DNA from 3 places in the Kutzneria kofuensis genome. Region 3 is predicted to be linked to each of the others. Evidence: riboswitches for the same ligand, from Rfam matches in the RefSeq annotation. Region 3 holds a riboswitch; each other region holds the start of a gene.
The links. Region 3 has a riboswitch for cobalamin ahead of cobM (precorrin-4 C(11)-methyltransferase). Riboswitches for the same ligand answer to the same signal wherever they lie in the genome.

Region 1 (5,327 bases), 3.5 Mb from region 3:
CCCCAACCCGGCCCGGATCCTCGACTACTTCCTCGGCGGCGCGCACAACTTCGCGGTCGACCGGGCCGCCGCCAAGAAGGCCGTGCAGGCCATGCCCGAGGTGGCCAACGGCATGCGGGCCAGCCGGTCCTTTCTGAGACGCGCGGTGACGTGCCTGGTGGCGGCCGGTGTCGACCAGTTCCTCGACCTCGGCTCCGGCATCCCGACCGTGGGCAACGTGCACGAGATCGCGCACCGGATCAATCCCGGCGCCCGCGTGGTGTACGTCGACAACGAGCCCATCGCGGTGGCGCACAGCCGGACCATCCTCGGCCACAACCCGCTGGTCGCACCGGTGCGGGCCGATCTGCGCCACCCCGACTCCGTGCTGAACCTGCCGCAGGTCCGCGAAATGATCGACTTCTCCCGGCCGGTCGGGCTGATCGCCATCGCCGTGCTGCACTATCTGCCGGACGCCGATGATCCGCACGGCCTCGTCGAGGCCTACCGCAATGCCCTGGCGCCCGGCAGTTACATGGCGATATCGCACGCGACCGTCGACTTCGTGCCGGACGACCAGCTGGGGGCGGTGAGCCAGGTGGAGGGGATCTACCGGCAGATCAGCGCCCAGCTGCACCCTCGCCCGTACGGAGAGGTGGCCAAGTTCTTCACCGGCCTGGAGCTGATCGACCCCGGTGTGGTTCCCGTCCGGCAGTGGCGGTCGGAGTGGAACGACCAGAACGAGGGCAAGGTCCACCTATCCTACGGCGGCGTCGCGCGCAAGCCCTGATTTTTTGGGGTACGTGAGTGGCTCATTTCGCATATAGGCGCACCTGAGCCACTCAGGTCGGGGTAAAAGCGCAAATGAGCCACTCACGTGCGGGTAAGGGATGGGCCGCGTGGGGTGGGTCTCGTGCGGCCCGGGTGGGGCGGGTTCGGTGGCTAGGCTGAGCCGGACCAGACGGCGGTGTTGCGAGGAACCCGGTGCAAGTCCGGGGCGGTCGCGCCACTGTGAAAGCCAGACACTCCACCACCGGCCGTGATGTCTCTACCCGGGGCGCGGGACCCCGAGGAGGGTACGGCTGATGACTTCGCGCGTCCTGCTGCTCTCGACGGCAGACACCGACCTGCTCGCCGCCAAGGCGAGCGGCGCCGAGTACACCGTGGGCAATCCGGCCCGGCTGGAGGTCGAGGACCTGCCGGGGCTGCTTCGGGACGCCGACCTGGTGGTGGTGCGGCTGCTGGGCGGCCGCCGGGCCTGGGAGGAGGGCCTCGACGCGGTGCTGGCCGCGGGCCTGCCGACCGTGTGCCTCGGCGGCGAGGCGACTCCCGACGCGGAGCTGATGGCGGCGTCGACGGTGCCGGCGGGCGTGGCCACGCAAGCGCTTGCCTACCTGGTGGAGGGCGGCCCGGCCAATCTCGGCCAGTTGGCGAACTTCCTGTCCGACACGGTATTGCTGACGGGCGAGGGCTTCGAGCCGCCGGTGAGCACGCCGGTATACGGCGTGCACGGCGAGCGTCAGCACGAGGACGGCCGGCCGACGGTCGGCATCGTCTTCTACCGGGCGCACGCGCTGGCGGGGAACACGGCGTTCGTGGACACGCTGGCGGACGCGGTGGAGGCGGCCGGGGCGAACGTGCTGCCGGTGTTCTGCGGCTCGCTGCGCGGCCTGGCCGGCGACGAATCGGCGGGCCTGCTGGAGGTTCTGAGCCACTGCGACGCCGTGGTGGCGACGGTGCTCGCGGCCGGCGGGGCGGTGGCGGCGGACGCCAGCGCGGGCGGCGACGAGGATGCCTGGGACGCGGGCGCCTTGGCGGCGCTGGACATCCCGGTGCTGCAGGGGCTCTGCCTCACGTCGTCCCGGGCGACGTGGCAGGCGTCGGACGCGGCGCTGTCACCGATGGACGCGGCGATGCAGGTGGCGATCCCGGAGTTCGACGGCCGGCTGATCGGCGTTCCCTTCTCCTTCAAGGAGAACGGCCCGGACGGCATCCCGGTGTACGTGGCCGACCCGGAGCGGTCGGCGCGCGTGGCCGGCACGGCGGTGGGGCTGGCCCGGCTGCGGCACGTGCCGAACCAGGACAAGAAGGTCGCCATCGTGCTGTCGTCGTACCCGACCAAGCACGCCCGCGTGGGCAACGCGGTCGGACTGGACACCCCGGCCTCGGCGGTGATCCTGTTGCGCCGCATGCTCGAGCAGGGCTACGACCTCGGCGGCCTCGACGTGTCCACACTGGACGGCGACACGCTGATCCACCGGCTGATCGCGGCCGGCGGGCACGACGTGGACTGGCTGACCGAGGAGCAGATGTCCGGCGCGGCCATCAAGATCCCGTCCGCCACCTACCGGACCTGGTTCGACGCGCTGCCGCCGTCCTTCCGTGACGGTGTTGTCGAGCACTGGGGCGAAGCGCCGGGCCAGCTCTACGTCACCGACGACGAGATCTACGTGGCCTCGCTGCGGTTCGGCAACGTGATGCTGCTGATCCAGCCGCCGCGCGGTTTCGGCGAGAACCCGGTCGCCATCTACCACGACCCGAACCTGCCGCCGTCGCACCAGTACCTGGCCGCCTACCGCTGGCTGGAGGAGGAGTTCGGCGCGCACGCGGTGCTGCACCTCGGCAAGCACGGCACGCTGGAGTGGTTGCCGGGCAAGGGATTGGGCCTGGCCAGCGACTGCGCGCCGGACGCGGTGCTCGGCGGCCTGCCGATGATCTACCCGTTCATCGTGAACGACCCGGGCGAGGGCACGCAGGCCAAGCGCCGCGCCCACGCCACCGTGGTGGACCACATGATCCCGCCGATGGCCCGCGCCGACACCTACGGCGACATGGCCAAGCTGGAGCAGCTGCTCGACGAGTACGCCACCGTGCAGGCGCTGGACCCGTCCAAGCTGGCGACCGTGCGCGGCCAGATCTGGGAGCTGGTGACCAGCGCCAAGCTGCACCACGACCTGCACCAGGCCGAGGTCCCCGGCGAGGAGGACTTCGACGACTTCGTCATGCACATCGACGGCTACCTGTGCGAGATCAAGGACGTGCAGATCCGGGACGGCCTGCACATCCTCGGCCGCGCGCCGGAGGGTGAGGAGCTGATCAACGACGTGCTCGCGGTGCTGCGGGCGCGGCAGGTCTTCGGCGGCAAGGTCGGTGCCATCACGGGTCTGCGCGCCGCGCTGGCAGTCCACTTCGGACTGGACGAGGAGACACTGCTGGCCGACCCGGGCCTCAGGGTGCCTGATACCGGTGGACTGTCCGAACTGGTCGAGGGTCCGGCCCAGACCGGAGCCGATGTCGTCGACCTGCTTGAGGAACTGGCCCGCCGGCTGGTGACCGCCGTGCACGACAACGGCTGGGCGACCGACGGGATCACCGAAACCGTGCTGGGGCAACGGGTCGAGAGCGTGGAGACGGTGCTCGGCTTCACCCGCGACGAGGTGGTGCCACGCTTGGCGCGGACCACCGACGAGATCCGGAACGTGTTGCGCGCTTTGGACGGCCGGTTCATCGAACCGGGCCCGTCCGGATCGCCGACCCGCGGCCTGGTGTCGGTGCTGCCGACCGGCCGCAACTTCTATTCCGTCGACCCCAAGGCGATTCCCTCCCGCAATGCCTTCGACGTCGGCTCGGCGCTGGCGGATTCCCTGCTGGCCCGGTATCACGAGGACACCGGGGAATGGCCGCGCAGCGTCGGCCTGACGGTGTGGGGCACCTCCGCGATGCGCACGCAGGGCGACGACATCGCGGAACTGTTGTGGCTGCTGGGAACCCGGCCGGTGTGGGACGACGCGTCCCGCCGGGTCACCGGCTTCGAGATCGTTCCCGTGTCGGAGTTGGGACGCCCCCGGATCGACGTGGTGGTCCGCATCTCCGGCTTCTTCCGCGACGCCTTCCCGCACGTGGTCGCCGTGCTGGACGACGCGATCGCTGCGGTCGCCCGGCTCGACGAGTCCGACGAGGACAACTACGTCGCCGCCCACTTCCGCCGCGACTTGGAAGAACACGGCGACGAGCGCCGCGCCACCACCAGGATCTTCGGCTCCAAGCCCGGCGCGTACGGCGCCGGCCTGTTGCCGCTGATCGACTCCCGGAACTGGCGTGACGACGCCGATCTGGCCGAGGTCTATGCCACTTGGGGTGGCTACGCCTACGGCCGCGGCCTCGACGGCGCGCAGGCGCGGCAGGACATGGAGACCGCGTACCGCCGGATCCAGGTGGCGGCCAAGAATGTCGACACGCGCGAGCACGACATCGCGGATTCGGACGACTATTTCCAGTACCACGGCGGCATGGTCGCCATGGTGCGGTCGCTGACCGGCGACAACCCGGCCGCCTACGTCGGCGACTCGGCGGTGCCGCACGCGGTTCGCACGCGCACGCTCGGCGAGGAGACCAAGCGCGTGTTTCGGGCCCGCGTTGTCAACCCCCGCTGGATCTCGGCCATGCGTCGACATGGTTACAAAGGAGCGTTCGAACTGGCGGCCACAGTGGACTACCTGTTCGGGTTCGACGCCACGGCCGGCGTCGTCGACGACTGGATGTACGCGCAGCTGGCCGAATCCTACGTTTTCGACAAGGAAGTCCAGGATTTCATGCGCAAGTCGAACCCGTGGGCACTGCGCGGCGTGACGGAGCGCCTGCTGGAAGCAGCCGATCGGGGACTGTGGTCGCAGCCGGACGAGACCGTTCTCGACCAACTGCGCACGGTCTATCTGGAACTGGAAGGCCAGTTGGAGGAATAACCCGCGCCGTTTGACCCCAGACCGGTGACTTCACGCGCATTTCCGGGCCGAAGGTCCTTTAATGACAGGTAGCGCGACGCGGGTTCGCCGCCGCGGTCACGAGCCGCGGCGGTGAACCCCGGGGCGCCGGACGCCGTACCAGCTAGCGCTCCGACGGGTCCGTCACTGGGGAAGGGGGTGCGCCGTGCGGGTCGAGCTGATGGTGTTGTCCGCGATCGCCGCGGGCGGCCTCCTGCTGGGCTGGTGGCTCACCTCGCCCCGGTTCATCGGCTTCCTGGCCGCGCGCCGGCTGCGCCGGCTGAAGGCGGTGGCCCGTTCGCTGTCGCCGATGCTGACCGACGACCCGGACCCGATGGCCAACGTCGTCGTGATCAACCGGGCCGAGTCGACACCGGTCCCGGCGCAGCGCAGCGCCGAGCTGCCGCCGCCGGACAACATCGACACGCTGACGCAGCCGATCGTCAACTAGCCCAGAGACCGTCAGCTCAGCTGCATCGCGGCGTTCAGGCAGTCCAGCGCCGAGCTCTGCCGGCTGGCGTCGGCGACGTCGAAGGGGCCACTCCAGAACAGGCCGAGCTGGTTGGCGTGGTTGCGTGACTTCCACAC
Region 2 (5,327 bases), 1.2 Mb from region 3:
CCACGCCCGTGCCCTGCTCAACAACGGCCTCGGCCGCTACTCGGCCGCAGCCTCCGCCGCCCAGCAGGCCACCGGGCACCTCGCCGTCACCCACTGGGCGCTCCGCGAGCTCGTCGAGGCCGCCGCCCACGCCGGCGAAACCGCCGTCGCCGCCGAGGCTCGCGACCGTCTCGCCGAACACACCCTTTCCGCCGGCACCGACTGGGCCCTGGGCACCCAGGCCCTCGCCGATGCGCTCGTTTCCCCGTCCGATGACAAGTACGAGGAGGCCATCTCCCGCCTTTCCACCGGCCGCCTCGGCTTTCTCGTCGCCCGCGCCCAACTCCTCTACGGCGAGTGGCTCCGTCGCTGCAACCGCCGCTCCGACGCCCGCACGTACCTCCGCCCCGCCCACGAGCTGTTTCAGGCCTGCGGCGCCGCGTCCTTCGCCGCCCGCGCCGCCCGTGAGCTCACCGCCACCGGCGAGACCGTCCGCAAACGCACCGGCCCCGTCAACGAGGAGGAGCTCACCCCGCAGGAGTCCCAGATCGCCCGTCTGGCCGTGGCCGGCAAGACGAATCCCGAGATCGCGGCGGTGTTGTTCCTCAGCCCGCGCACGGTCGAGTGGCACCTGCGCAAGGTCTTCACCAAGCTGGGCATCACGTCCCGCCGCGAGCTGGAAGGGGCGTTGGCTACCTAGCCTTCAACGCCGCCGCGAAGGACTTCCGCAGGCTCGCCGGCCCCACGATCGGCAGCGCGGCGGCGAGCAGGCGCTGCTTGAAGTTGTGCGGCTCCCGGGTCAGCTCGACGTCGACCCGCGTGCCGTCGCCGTCCGCGCTGAGCTGGAACACCCAGCCGCCGCCGGCCCCGAACAGCTTCGACTCGTGCGTGGACACGGTGACCCGCCCCTTGGCGGCGTCCCATTCGTACCGGGCCCGCTCCCAGGCGGCGGCGGTGCCTTCGGTGACCTCGGCCCAGGTGTCGCCGACCGCGTGCACCTGGAAGTGGTCGGTGTCGATCGACGGCCAGTTCTGCGCGCGGGCCGGGCCGAAGTCGGTGAGCACGGCCAGCGCCTCGGCCGGGCTGAGCGTGGAGACGAGGTGAAAACGGGTGACGGACATCGGATTTCCTTCCCTGGTCGGTGTGACGGGAAAATCGTCGCCCCGGACCCGGGTCGCTCGCCCCAGGGTGAGTCACCGGCCGACACCCTGGTGGCGTCAATTCGGACCGGGGTCGATGCCCGAACGTGCCGTTGCCGCTGGTGACGCCGTTCTCGGATAATGGGCCGAGTGGGTAACTGGGCTCTGGAAAACCGCGATGGCATCGCGGTTCTGACGTACACGCGGCCGCCGCGGAACTATCTCGACTTCGCCTCCATCGCCGAGCTCGGCGATCTGCTGGAGCGGGTCGGGAAGGATTCCGACGAGCTGAAGGCCGTGATGCTGACCGGCGGCGTGGACGGCTACTTCATCGCGCACGGCGACCTGGAGGACCTGCAGCGCCTCGGCCGCGGCGAGGGCGAGGACGGGCCGCCGGCCTGGCGGCGGGTCACCGACCTGGTGCGGGACATCCCGCAGCCGGTGGTCGCCGCCATCGACGGCCAGGCCTGGGGCGCCGGCAACGAGCTGGCCATCGCCTGCCAGCTGCGGGTCGCCTCGGAGCGGTCGCACCTGGGCAATCCCGAGGTGAACGTCGGCATCACCACCGGCGGTGGCGGCACGCCGCGCCTGCTCCGGCTGATCGGGCCGGGCCTGGCCGCCGAGGTCCTGCTGCGCGGCCGGGTGTTCCGCGCCGAGGAGGCGCTGCGGGTCGGCTGGGTCAACGCCGTGCTGCCGAACGAGGGCTTCGTCGACGCCGCCGTCGAGTGGTGCCGCAAGCTGGTGGAGCTGCCGACCGAGGCCGTCTACGCGACTAAGCGGGTCCTCGTGCGGTCGGCCGAGCTTTCCCTGGACGAGGGGCTCGCGCTGGAACTGGCGGAGTTCAAGCAGATCACCGGCAACAGCCCGGCCATGGACGCCCGCATCCGGCAGATCGCCGCGGAGTAGCGGAAATCACGTTCGGCCCGGCATGAACAGTCGTTCGTGCCGGGCCGACCTGTGTCCGGGGGACGAACGCGCAACCGAATCCGTCCGTCCGGCCATGTCCTCACTCGATCGACCGGCGATGCCCGGTCGCCTGCTAGCCTCGCAATAGATATACAGATATATGTATTGAGAGAGGGGAAGGTGACGGCAGGACAGATGACTCGACGGGGAGCGCTGGCGTTCGGTGCCGCGGCGGCCGGTCCGGGCGCGGCTGCGGGCCTCGGAGCGACGAACTCGACCGGCCGGGCCGCCGCCGCCCCGAAGAAGACCTTCGCGGCGCTGCCCGTCACCGCGCGGCCGCGTCCCCGTTCAAGGCCTGGGGCACCGCCGACTCCGTGCCCGGCGTGCTCCGTGCCCACGACGTCCTGGCCAAGCTCGACATCGACACCTTCGTCGGCGGCCACGTCCACCGCCTCGGCACGCCGAAGGACATCCGCGACTCCCGCGACTTCACCTACGACCTGTGGAACACCACCAACCGAGTCGTCGGCCGGACCAGGCTCGCCGACTACACGAGCCAGGTCGAGCCCGGCAACAGCTGGGCCGGCTTCCAGCTCTACTACGACGCCATCGCCGACCAGGTCGAGCCGGAGATCGTCCAGCGCTGGGCCGACAAGCTCGGCGGCGTCGACGTCTTCACCCGCGACAACGTCGTCACCATCGCCGTCTCACTGCTCCTCGACGCCCCCAAGGACATCAACTGCCCCGCACCGCGGCGGCCAGCGCCTCCGCGACGGTCGGGTGCTGGAACTCGAAGCCGTGGCGCATCAGGGCATCGGGTACGGCGCGTTGGCCGGTGAGGGCGCCGGCGTCGGCGAGTTCGCCGGCGAAGAGGCGGAGCAGCCAGGCGGGATAGACCCAGGGGGTGGGGCGGCGCAGGAGTTGGCCGAGTGAGCGGACCATCTCGGCGTTGGTGACGGGTTGCGGGCCGGAGAGGTTGAGGGGGCCGCTGATGTCCTGCTGTTCCAGGGCGAACCGGATGGCGGCGACCTCGTCGGCGAGGGAGATCCACGACAGGTACTGGCGACCGGTGCCCATCCGACCGCCGGCGCCCCAGGCGACCATGGGGCGCAGCTGGCCGAGCAGGCCGCCGGTGGGGGAGAGCACGATTCCGGTGCGCAGCAACACAACCCGTGCGTCGGAGGCCGGCTTGCACGCCTCCTCGCGGTCACGGTCCATCTCGGCCAGGAACCCGGCGCCGGCCGGCGCGGACTCGTCGATGACGCGGTCCCCGGTGTCGCCGTAGTACGCGACGGAGGAGCTGTTGAGCAGCGCGGGAACGCCGTGCGCGGCGACGGCGTCGGCCAGTACCCGGGTCGGAACCACGCGGCTGGAGAGCAGTGCGGCTTTGAACGACGGGGTCCACCGCTCGGCGGTGGTGTCGACCGCGCAGAGGTTGATCACGGCGTCGACCCCGTCCAGCGCCCCGTCGGCGATGACGCCCGCGTCGGGATCCCACGACCGCTCGTCGGCGGCCGCGGCCGGGCGGCGGACCAGCCGGATCACCTCGTGCCCGGCGGCCCGCAGGACCGGCGTCAGCGCGGTCCCGATCACGCCGGACGCGCCGGCCACGACAACGCGCATCGGTCCTCCCAAGGTCGGGTTAACGGCGTTAACTCTAGCGGTGGTCCACCACCCCGGCGCTACAGTGGGCAGCGCAGCTGGTTCGGGCGCCGTGGGCTACACGACGGCGACCGAGGCAAGAGGGAACCCGGTGCGAATCCGGGACTGCCCCGCAGCGGTGAGTGGGAACGACCGCCGTCAGACGGCACTGGGCCACCCGGCCTGGGAAGCGACGGCCAGTAGGAAACCCGGCGAGCGCCGGACCGCCCACGAGTCCGAAGACCTGCCCGCTGTGCATCCCACGACCGTGGGGTGCTGGCCGAGACCTCGCGGGTGGGTCGTCGCTCCAGTCCCGACCGGATGCCGGTCGAGGCCGGTCACGCGCGCGCCCGCGGGTCCACGTGGACTCGCGAAGGAGAGCCCCGTGACCCCGACAAGCACCGCCAGCCGTGCCACCGTGTACGGCTATCCTCGCCAGGGCGCCGACCGCCGGCTGAAGAAGTCGATCGAGTCGTACTGGGCGGGCCGTGTCGACGCCGATGCCCTGCTCGGCACGGCGCGTGAGCTGCGCCGGCAGAACCTGGCCGAGCTGCGCGACGCCGGCATCGACGAGATCCCGAGCAACTATTTCTCGTTCTACGACCATGTCCTGGACACGGCGTGGCTGCTCGGCGCGATCCCCGAGCGGCACCTCGCCGCCGTGCCGGACGCGACGACCCCGGCCGGCCGGCTGGACCGCTACTTCGCCATGGCGCGCGGCACCGCGGACGCGCCGCCGATGGAGATGACCAAGTGGTTCGACACCAACTACCACTACCTCGTGCCGGAGCTCGGGCCGGACACCCGGTTCACGCTGGACGCCGGCAAGCCGCTGGCGGAGTTCGCCGAGGCCCTCGACCAGGGCGTGCGAACCCGGCCGGTGCTCGTCGGCCCGGTCAGCTTCCTGCTGTTGGCCAAGGACCCGACCGGCGCCGACGGCTTCCGGCCGCTGGACCTGCTCGACCGGGTCGTCCCGCTGTACGTGGACCTGCTGCGGCAACTGCGCGCGGCCGGCGCGGAGTGGGTCCAGCTGGACGAGCCGGCGCTCGTCACCGACCAGCCGGCCGACGTGCTGGGCAAGGTCGCCGAGACCTACGCGGCCCTGGCGGCCGAGCCGGCGCGCCCGAAGATCCTCGTCGCCTCCTACTTCGACCGCCTCGGCGACGCGCTGCCGGTGCTGGCGTCCGCGCCGGTCGAGGGCCTGGCGCTGGACTTCACCGGCAACGCCGCGGCCAACCTCGACGGCCTGGCCAAGATCGGCGGCGTCCAGGACAAGCGGCTGGTCGCCGGCGTCGTCAACGGCCGCAACGTCTGGGCCGTTGACCTGGCCGACGCCCTCGGCACGCTGGGCACGCTGCTCGGGCTGGCCGGCTCGGTGGACGTGGCGGCGTCCTGCTCGCTGCTGCACGTGCCGCTCGACGTCACCCTCGACACCGACCTGGACCCGGAGATCGCCGGCTGGCTGTCGTTCGCGCGGCAGAAGCTGGACGAGATCGTCACGCTGCGCCGGGGCCTGACCGAGGGCCGCAACGCCATCAGCAACACCTTGCACGTCAACGCCAGCCGGCTGGCCTCCCGTGCGGCCTCGCCGATCGTCAAGGTGCCGGCCGTGCGGGAGCGTGTCGCCGCCGTCACCGACGCCGACCTGCACCGCACGAGCCC
Region 3 (5,327 bases):
CGCGGTGGCGTGGGCCAACGAGGTGAAGGCGATCAGACCGTGCCCCCGCTCCTTGACGAGCGAGGCCATTTCGACGATCGAGCCGTTTCCGCCGGAGTTGGACGCGATGACGAAGAGGTCGGTCTCACGCGGCGAGGCGAGTTCGTAGACGCGGTGCGCGATGGCCGGTTCGCGTTCGGTGTGCGGACCGAGCGAGTCGGCCGGGTCGCCGCCGTAGGTGACGACGTCGCGCAGCGACAGCTTGTTGGTCGGGATCAGGCCGCCGGCCCGGCCGGCGATCTCCATCACCAGCCCCTGCGAGTGGCCCGTGCCGAACGCCTGGACCACGCCGTCGGCAAGCACGCAGTCGGCCACCAGCGCCGCGGCGGCCCCGATCGCCTCGCGCTGCGTGGTCACCAGCTGGTCGATGAGGTCCTTGGCCGCCGACACGAACTCGTCCTGGCCGATGGACATGCGCCACTCTCCCGTCGTCAGTAACTTGCCATGCCGGCTCAGGTCACGTTAACGGCAAACCGATCACGGGGCACGCCTGCGTCAGAGGTACAGCAGCGCGTTGACGGCCGCCGTCGCCAACGCCGCGCCGCCCCGTTCGCCACGGTTGGTCAGCGCGGGCACACCGAGCTCGCGGACCGCCCGCTTCGCCTCGACGGCGCCGACGAACCCGGCCGGCAGCGCGATGACCAGCGCGGGTCGGATCTCGCCGGACCGGCAGCGCTCGACGAGTTCGGTGACGATCGACACGTCTTGACCGATGGCCCACACCGCACCGACTGGTGTTTTTCGTACGAACTCCTCGATTCCGCCGGTCGTCTCCGTGACGACCATCGCCGGTCGGCTGGTGATGCCGACGGCGACCATCCGGACGTCGGCGACCACCGGCGCACCGTCGGCGAGCGCCTGCCGGCCGGCGGCCAGCGCCTGCTCGTCGACCAGCAGGTCGCCGGCCCATGTGGGGTCGGCGGTGGTGTGCACGAGGCGTTCGACGACGGCCCGCGACAGCGGCCCCAACCCTGTGGTGTCGACCCGCCGACGGAGGATTTCGTACGACTCCGACTCGATCGGATGAGGCACTCGCGGCACGTCTCGGCTTCCCCTCGGGTGGACTGTTTCACACCGTAGTCGGCGGTGTCGGCACGCCGACGCGTCGGTTAACCTGCTCCGCGAGCGTGGTTACGGGAAGCCGGTGCGAATCCGGCGCGGTCCCGCCACTGTGACCGGGAAGTCGTCCCGCAGAGGAACAGCCACTGGGCGCGAGCCTGGGAAGGCGCGGCGACGGCGGTGATCCGGGAGCCAGGAGACCGGCCACGCGACCGACACGCGTCGCACGGAGGATGTGATGGCTGGCATCGGGCTGCGCCTCGGGCGGTTCCCGCGGTGATCCCACCCGGGTTGATCTCATTCGTCGGCGCCGGTCCCGGCGCGGCCGACCTCATGACCTTCCGCGGTGCCGACCGGCTGGCCAGGGCGGACGTCGTGGTGTGGGCGTCGTCGTTGGTGCCGGCCGAGGTGCTGGACCACGCGAATCCGGCGGCCGAGCGACACGACTCCGCCGGCATGACGCTGGAGGACGTCCTCGAGGTCTACGCCGGCCGACCGGACGCGGCCATCGTCCGGCTGCATTCCGGCGACCCGACCGTCTACGGGGCGATCGGCGAGCAGATCGAATGGTGTCGACGGACCGGCAGGCCGTACGAAATCGTGCCGGGCGTCGGTTCTCTCGGCGCCGCCGCGGCGGCCGTTGGTTGTGAACTGACTTCACCGATGGTTTCGCAGTCGATCGTGTTAACACGGCTCGCCGGTGGTCGGACCGCCGCCTCGATGCCCGACGGCGAGACGGTCGCCTCGTTTGCGTCGCATCGCACGACGATGGCTGTCTACCTCTCCACGCAGCGTCCCGAACAGTTGCAGGCCGAGCTGCTCGCCGACGGAAAGGGCTATTCCGTCGACACTCCGGCGGTTGTCGTCGCGAAGGCGACGTGGCCGGACGAGCGCATCGTCCGCACGACCGTCGGCGAACTCGCGACCGAATTGCGTGCGTCCGGCATCCGGACCGCCGCACTCGTGCTCGTCGGCGAAGCGCTCCGCGACGACCGCGAGGTCCAGCGCACCAAGTTGTACGACCCGGCCTATTCGCACGGTTGCCGGCGGCGGTCGGCCGAGGGCAGCACGCAGGGTCGGCCGATCCCGGTGGAGAAGCGGAGGCTGCCATGACCGGCGTGCTCACCATCGTCGGTCTCGGCCCCGGCGACGCACGACATCGCACGCCGGCCGCGACCGAGGCGATCGCCGACGCCGAGGCCGTCTACGGCTACTCCGCCTATATAGATGCGTGCGACGACATCCTTCGACCCGACCAGTTCGTCGTCCGCGGACGGATGACCGAGGAGAAGCTGCGCGCCGAGCAGGCCGTCGACGCCGCGGCCGGAGGCCGGCGGGTGGTGCTCGTGTCGTCGGGCGACGCCGGTGTGTACGGCATGGCGACGTTGGCGTTGAGCAATGCGTACGAAATCGAGGAAACCGCACGACCCGAGGTCCGTGTGCTGCCCGGCGTCACCGCGGCGCTCGCCGCCTCGGCTCTCGTCGGTGCCCCGCTCGCACACGACTTCGCCTGCTTGACGCTGTCCGATCTGCTCACTCCCTGGGAGGAAGTGGAACGTCGACTCCGGGCCGTGGCCGAGGCCGACCTCGCCATCGCGCTCTACAACCCCCGTTCCAAGGGCCGCCCCTGGCAGCTCGACCGGGCCCGCGAAGTGCTGCTCGAACGCCGCGCACCGACCACGCCGGTCGCGTTGGTCGCCGACATCGCCCGCGACGGGCAGCGCGTCGAGCTCACCACGCTCGCCGACCTGGATTGCGGCAAAGTCGGCATGACCACCACTGTGCTGGTCGGGTCGTCGACCACCCGCCGGTTCGGCGACTGGCTGGTCACGCCCCGATCTGGATCCGGGCGGAGTGCCGGGTGACCGTGCACCTCGTGGGCGCCGGCCCCGGTGATCCCGGTCTGCTCACCTGCCGCGCGGTCGAGCTTCTCAAGTCCGCCGAAGTTGTCGTCTACGACCGTCCTTCGATGGCCGACATCGTCGCGATCGCGGATTCCGCCGAAGTTGTGCATTGCGTCGGAAAAGCAGGAAGCCGTCCGGCATGGCCGCAGGCCGACGTGAACCAGCTTCTCGTCGAACTCGGGCGCGCCGGCCGCGAGGTGGTCCGGCTGAAGGCCGGCGACGCCTTCGTGGTCTCCCGCGGCGGTGAGGAAGCTGTTGCCCTCGCCGCTGCCGGCGTGCCGTTCGACGTCGTGCCCGGCATCTCCGCCGCGATCGCGGCTCCGGCGCTCGCCGGCATCCCGGTGATGGTCCGTCAGGTCGCTACCACCCTGACCGTCATCGCCGGGAACGATGACCCCGAGTACCACCAGCACGTCGACTGGGACGCCGTCGCCCGGGTCGGCGGCACGATCGTCGTGCTCACCGGCCGGTCCGCGCTACGGGACATCGCCGCCAAGCTGATGGCCGGCGGCTTGGCCGCGGACACCCCGGTCGCGGCGATCAGTGCCGCGAGTCGTCCGCACCAGCGCACCGAGCTCGGCACGCTGGCCAAGCTGCCCAACCCGAGGATGCGACCGCCGGTGACGTTTGTGATCGGTGAGGTGGCAGCCCTCGACCTGCTGGCGGCCGCCCCGCCAACGACCGAACCGAAGGCGACTGATGCGCCGCCGGCCGCGCAGGTAGCTGACGGCCAAGAGGCCGGCGGCCAGTTTGCGGGCGCCCCCGAGCAGGACATGGGCGGCCAAGCAGTGCGCGGCCGGTTAGCAGGCGAGCCGGCGGCGAACGAGCGGGGTGCCGGCGGGCTGGGCGAGGCCGGCCGAGCAGTGGACGGCCAACTAAGCGGACCGGTGGAGGGATTCAATGCACATTCCTGACGGGTTCGTGAATGCGCCGGTCTCCATCGCGGGTGGGGTGGTGGCGGTGGCGGGGCTGGCGTTGTGCAGCCGGAACCTGGGACCGTCGCTGCGGGATCGGGACATCCCGCTGGCGGGGCTGGCGGCGGCCTTCTTCCTGGTGCTGGAGGCGCCGATCTTCCCGATCGGGGTGGGCACGGGAGGTCATCTGCTGGGCGGAACGCTGGCGGTGGCACTGCTGGGACCCTGGCTCGGACCGGTGGTGATATCGGTGGTGCTGGTGGTGCAGGCGCTGTTCGCGGGCGATGGCGGGGTCACGGCGCTGGGGGTCAACGCGGTGAACATGGCGCTGATCCCGGCGGTGGTGGGTTACCCGCTGATTCTCGGCCTACGGAAGGTGTTGCCCCGCAAGAAGCTCTGGGTCTCGATCGCCTGCGGGGTGGCGGGTTTCGTGTCGGTGGTGGCGGGATCGGTGCTCTACAGCCTGGAGTACGCGGTCGGCGGCGCGACGGCGGTGCCGGCGGGGACGGTGGCGGTGACGACGATCGGCACGTACGCGGTGATCGCGCTGTTCGAGGGCCTGGTGACGGGCCTGATCGTGGCGGCGTTGCTGCGCCTGAGGCCGGATCTGGTCCGCGCCGGCCGGCATCTGACACGGGCGAGCGCATGAGCGGAGCCGCTCACAATCCGGGCGCGGACCTGCTGATCCCGACGGACACGCCGCTGCACCGGGCGGCGCCGCAGTGCAAGGTGGCGGCGACGGCGTTGTGCATCCTGCTCGTCGCCTGCACGCCGCGTGACATCTTCTGGCCGTACATCGGCTACGGCCTGGTGCTGGCCACGGCGGCCTACACAGCCCAGATCCCGGCGATGACGTTGCTGCGGCGGCTGGTGGTGGAGATCCCGTTCGTGTTCTTCGTTGTGCTGCTGCCGTTCCTCGCGACGGGCCCGGTGGTGCACGTCCTCGGCATCCCGCTGGCCATAGCGGGCCTCGAATCAGCGGCGTCGATCGTGCTGAAGGCGAGCTTCGGCCTGCTGGCCACGGGTGTGCTCGCGGCGACCACCCCACTGCCCGAGGTGATCACCGGCCTTGAGCGGCTCCGGGTGCCGAAGATCTTCACGGCGGTCGCGTCGTTCATGATCCGCTACGTCGAGGTGCTCAACTCGGAGCTCAACCGGCTGCGCACCGCCCGTGCCTGCCGCGGCGCGGATCCGCGCTGGCTGTGGCAGGCGAAAGACATGGCGTTGTGCGTCGGGGCGTTGTTCGTCCGCGCCTTCGAACGCGGCGAACGGGTCTACCTGGCCATGGCGTCCCGCGGCTACGAGGGATCACTGCCGGCAACGCTGACCGGGGAACCGGCAAAGCGCAGCACCTGGGCGGCAGCGCTGACAACACCGGCGATCTTCGCCGTGCTGACCGCAACCGCATGGG

Region 1: another riboswitch for cobalamin. It lies ahead of cobN (cobaltochelatase subunit CobN); the one in region 3 lies ahead of cobM (precorrin-4 C(11)-methyltransferase).
Region 2: another riboswitch for cobalamin. It lies ahead of metE (5-methyltetrahydropteroyltriglutamate--homocysteine S-methyltransferase); the one in region 3 lies ahead of cobM (precorrin-4 C(11)-methyltransferase).

What each region holds. Positions count from the first base shown of each region.
Region 1 is NZ_JACHIR010000001.1:5,756,980-5,762,306, forward strand. It holds gene BJ998_RS26720 (SAM-dependent methyltransferase) at 1-769, shown strand, start outside; cobalamin riboswitch at 902-1,028, shown strand; gene cobN (cobaltochelatase subunit CobN) at 1,065-4,721, shown strand; gene BJ998_RS26730 (hypothetical protein) at 4,906-5,190, shown strand; gene BJ998_RS26735 (glycoside hydrolase family 76 protein) at 5,202-5,327, opposite strand, start outside.
Region 2 is NZ_JACHIR010000001.1:1,072,069-1,077,395, reverse strand. It holds gene BJ998_RS04935 (AAA family ATPase) at 1-679, shown strand, start outside; gene BJ998_RS04930 (SRPBCC family protein) at 672-1,100, opposite strand; gene BJ998_RS04925 (enoyl-CoA hydratase/isomerase family protein) at 1,269-2,024, shown strand; gene BJ998_RS04920 (hypothetical protein) at 2,399-2,863, shown strand; gene BJ998_RS04915 (TIGR01777 family oxidoreductase) at 2,760-3,647, opposite strand; cobalamin riboswitch at 3,709-3,931, shown strand; gene metE (5-methyltetrahydropteroyltriglutamate--homocysteine S-methyltransferase) at 4,051-5,327, shown strand, end outside.
Region 3 is NZ_JACHIR010000001.1:2,258,221-2,263,547, forward strand. It holds gene BJ998_RS10260 (sugar isomerase domain-containing protein) at 1-453, opposite strand, end outside; gene BJ998_RS10265 (precorrin-8X methylmutase) at 535-1,071, opposite strand; cobalamin riboswitch at 1,151-1,321, shown strand; gene cobM (precorrin-4 C(11)-methyltransferase) at 1,375-2,211, shown strand; gene cobJ (precorrin-3B C(17)-methyltransferase) at 2,208-2,963, shown strand; gene cobA (uroporphyrinogen-III C-methyltransferase) at 2,975-3,916, shown strand; gene BJ998_RS10285 (energy-coupling factor ABC transporter permease) at 3,903-4,565, shown strand; gene cbiQ (cobalt ECF transporter T component CbiQ) at 4,562-5,327, shown strand, end outside; gene BJ998_RS49115 (CbiX/SirB N-terminal domain-containing protein) at 5,323-5,327, shown strand, end outside.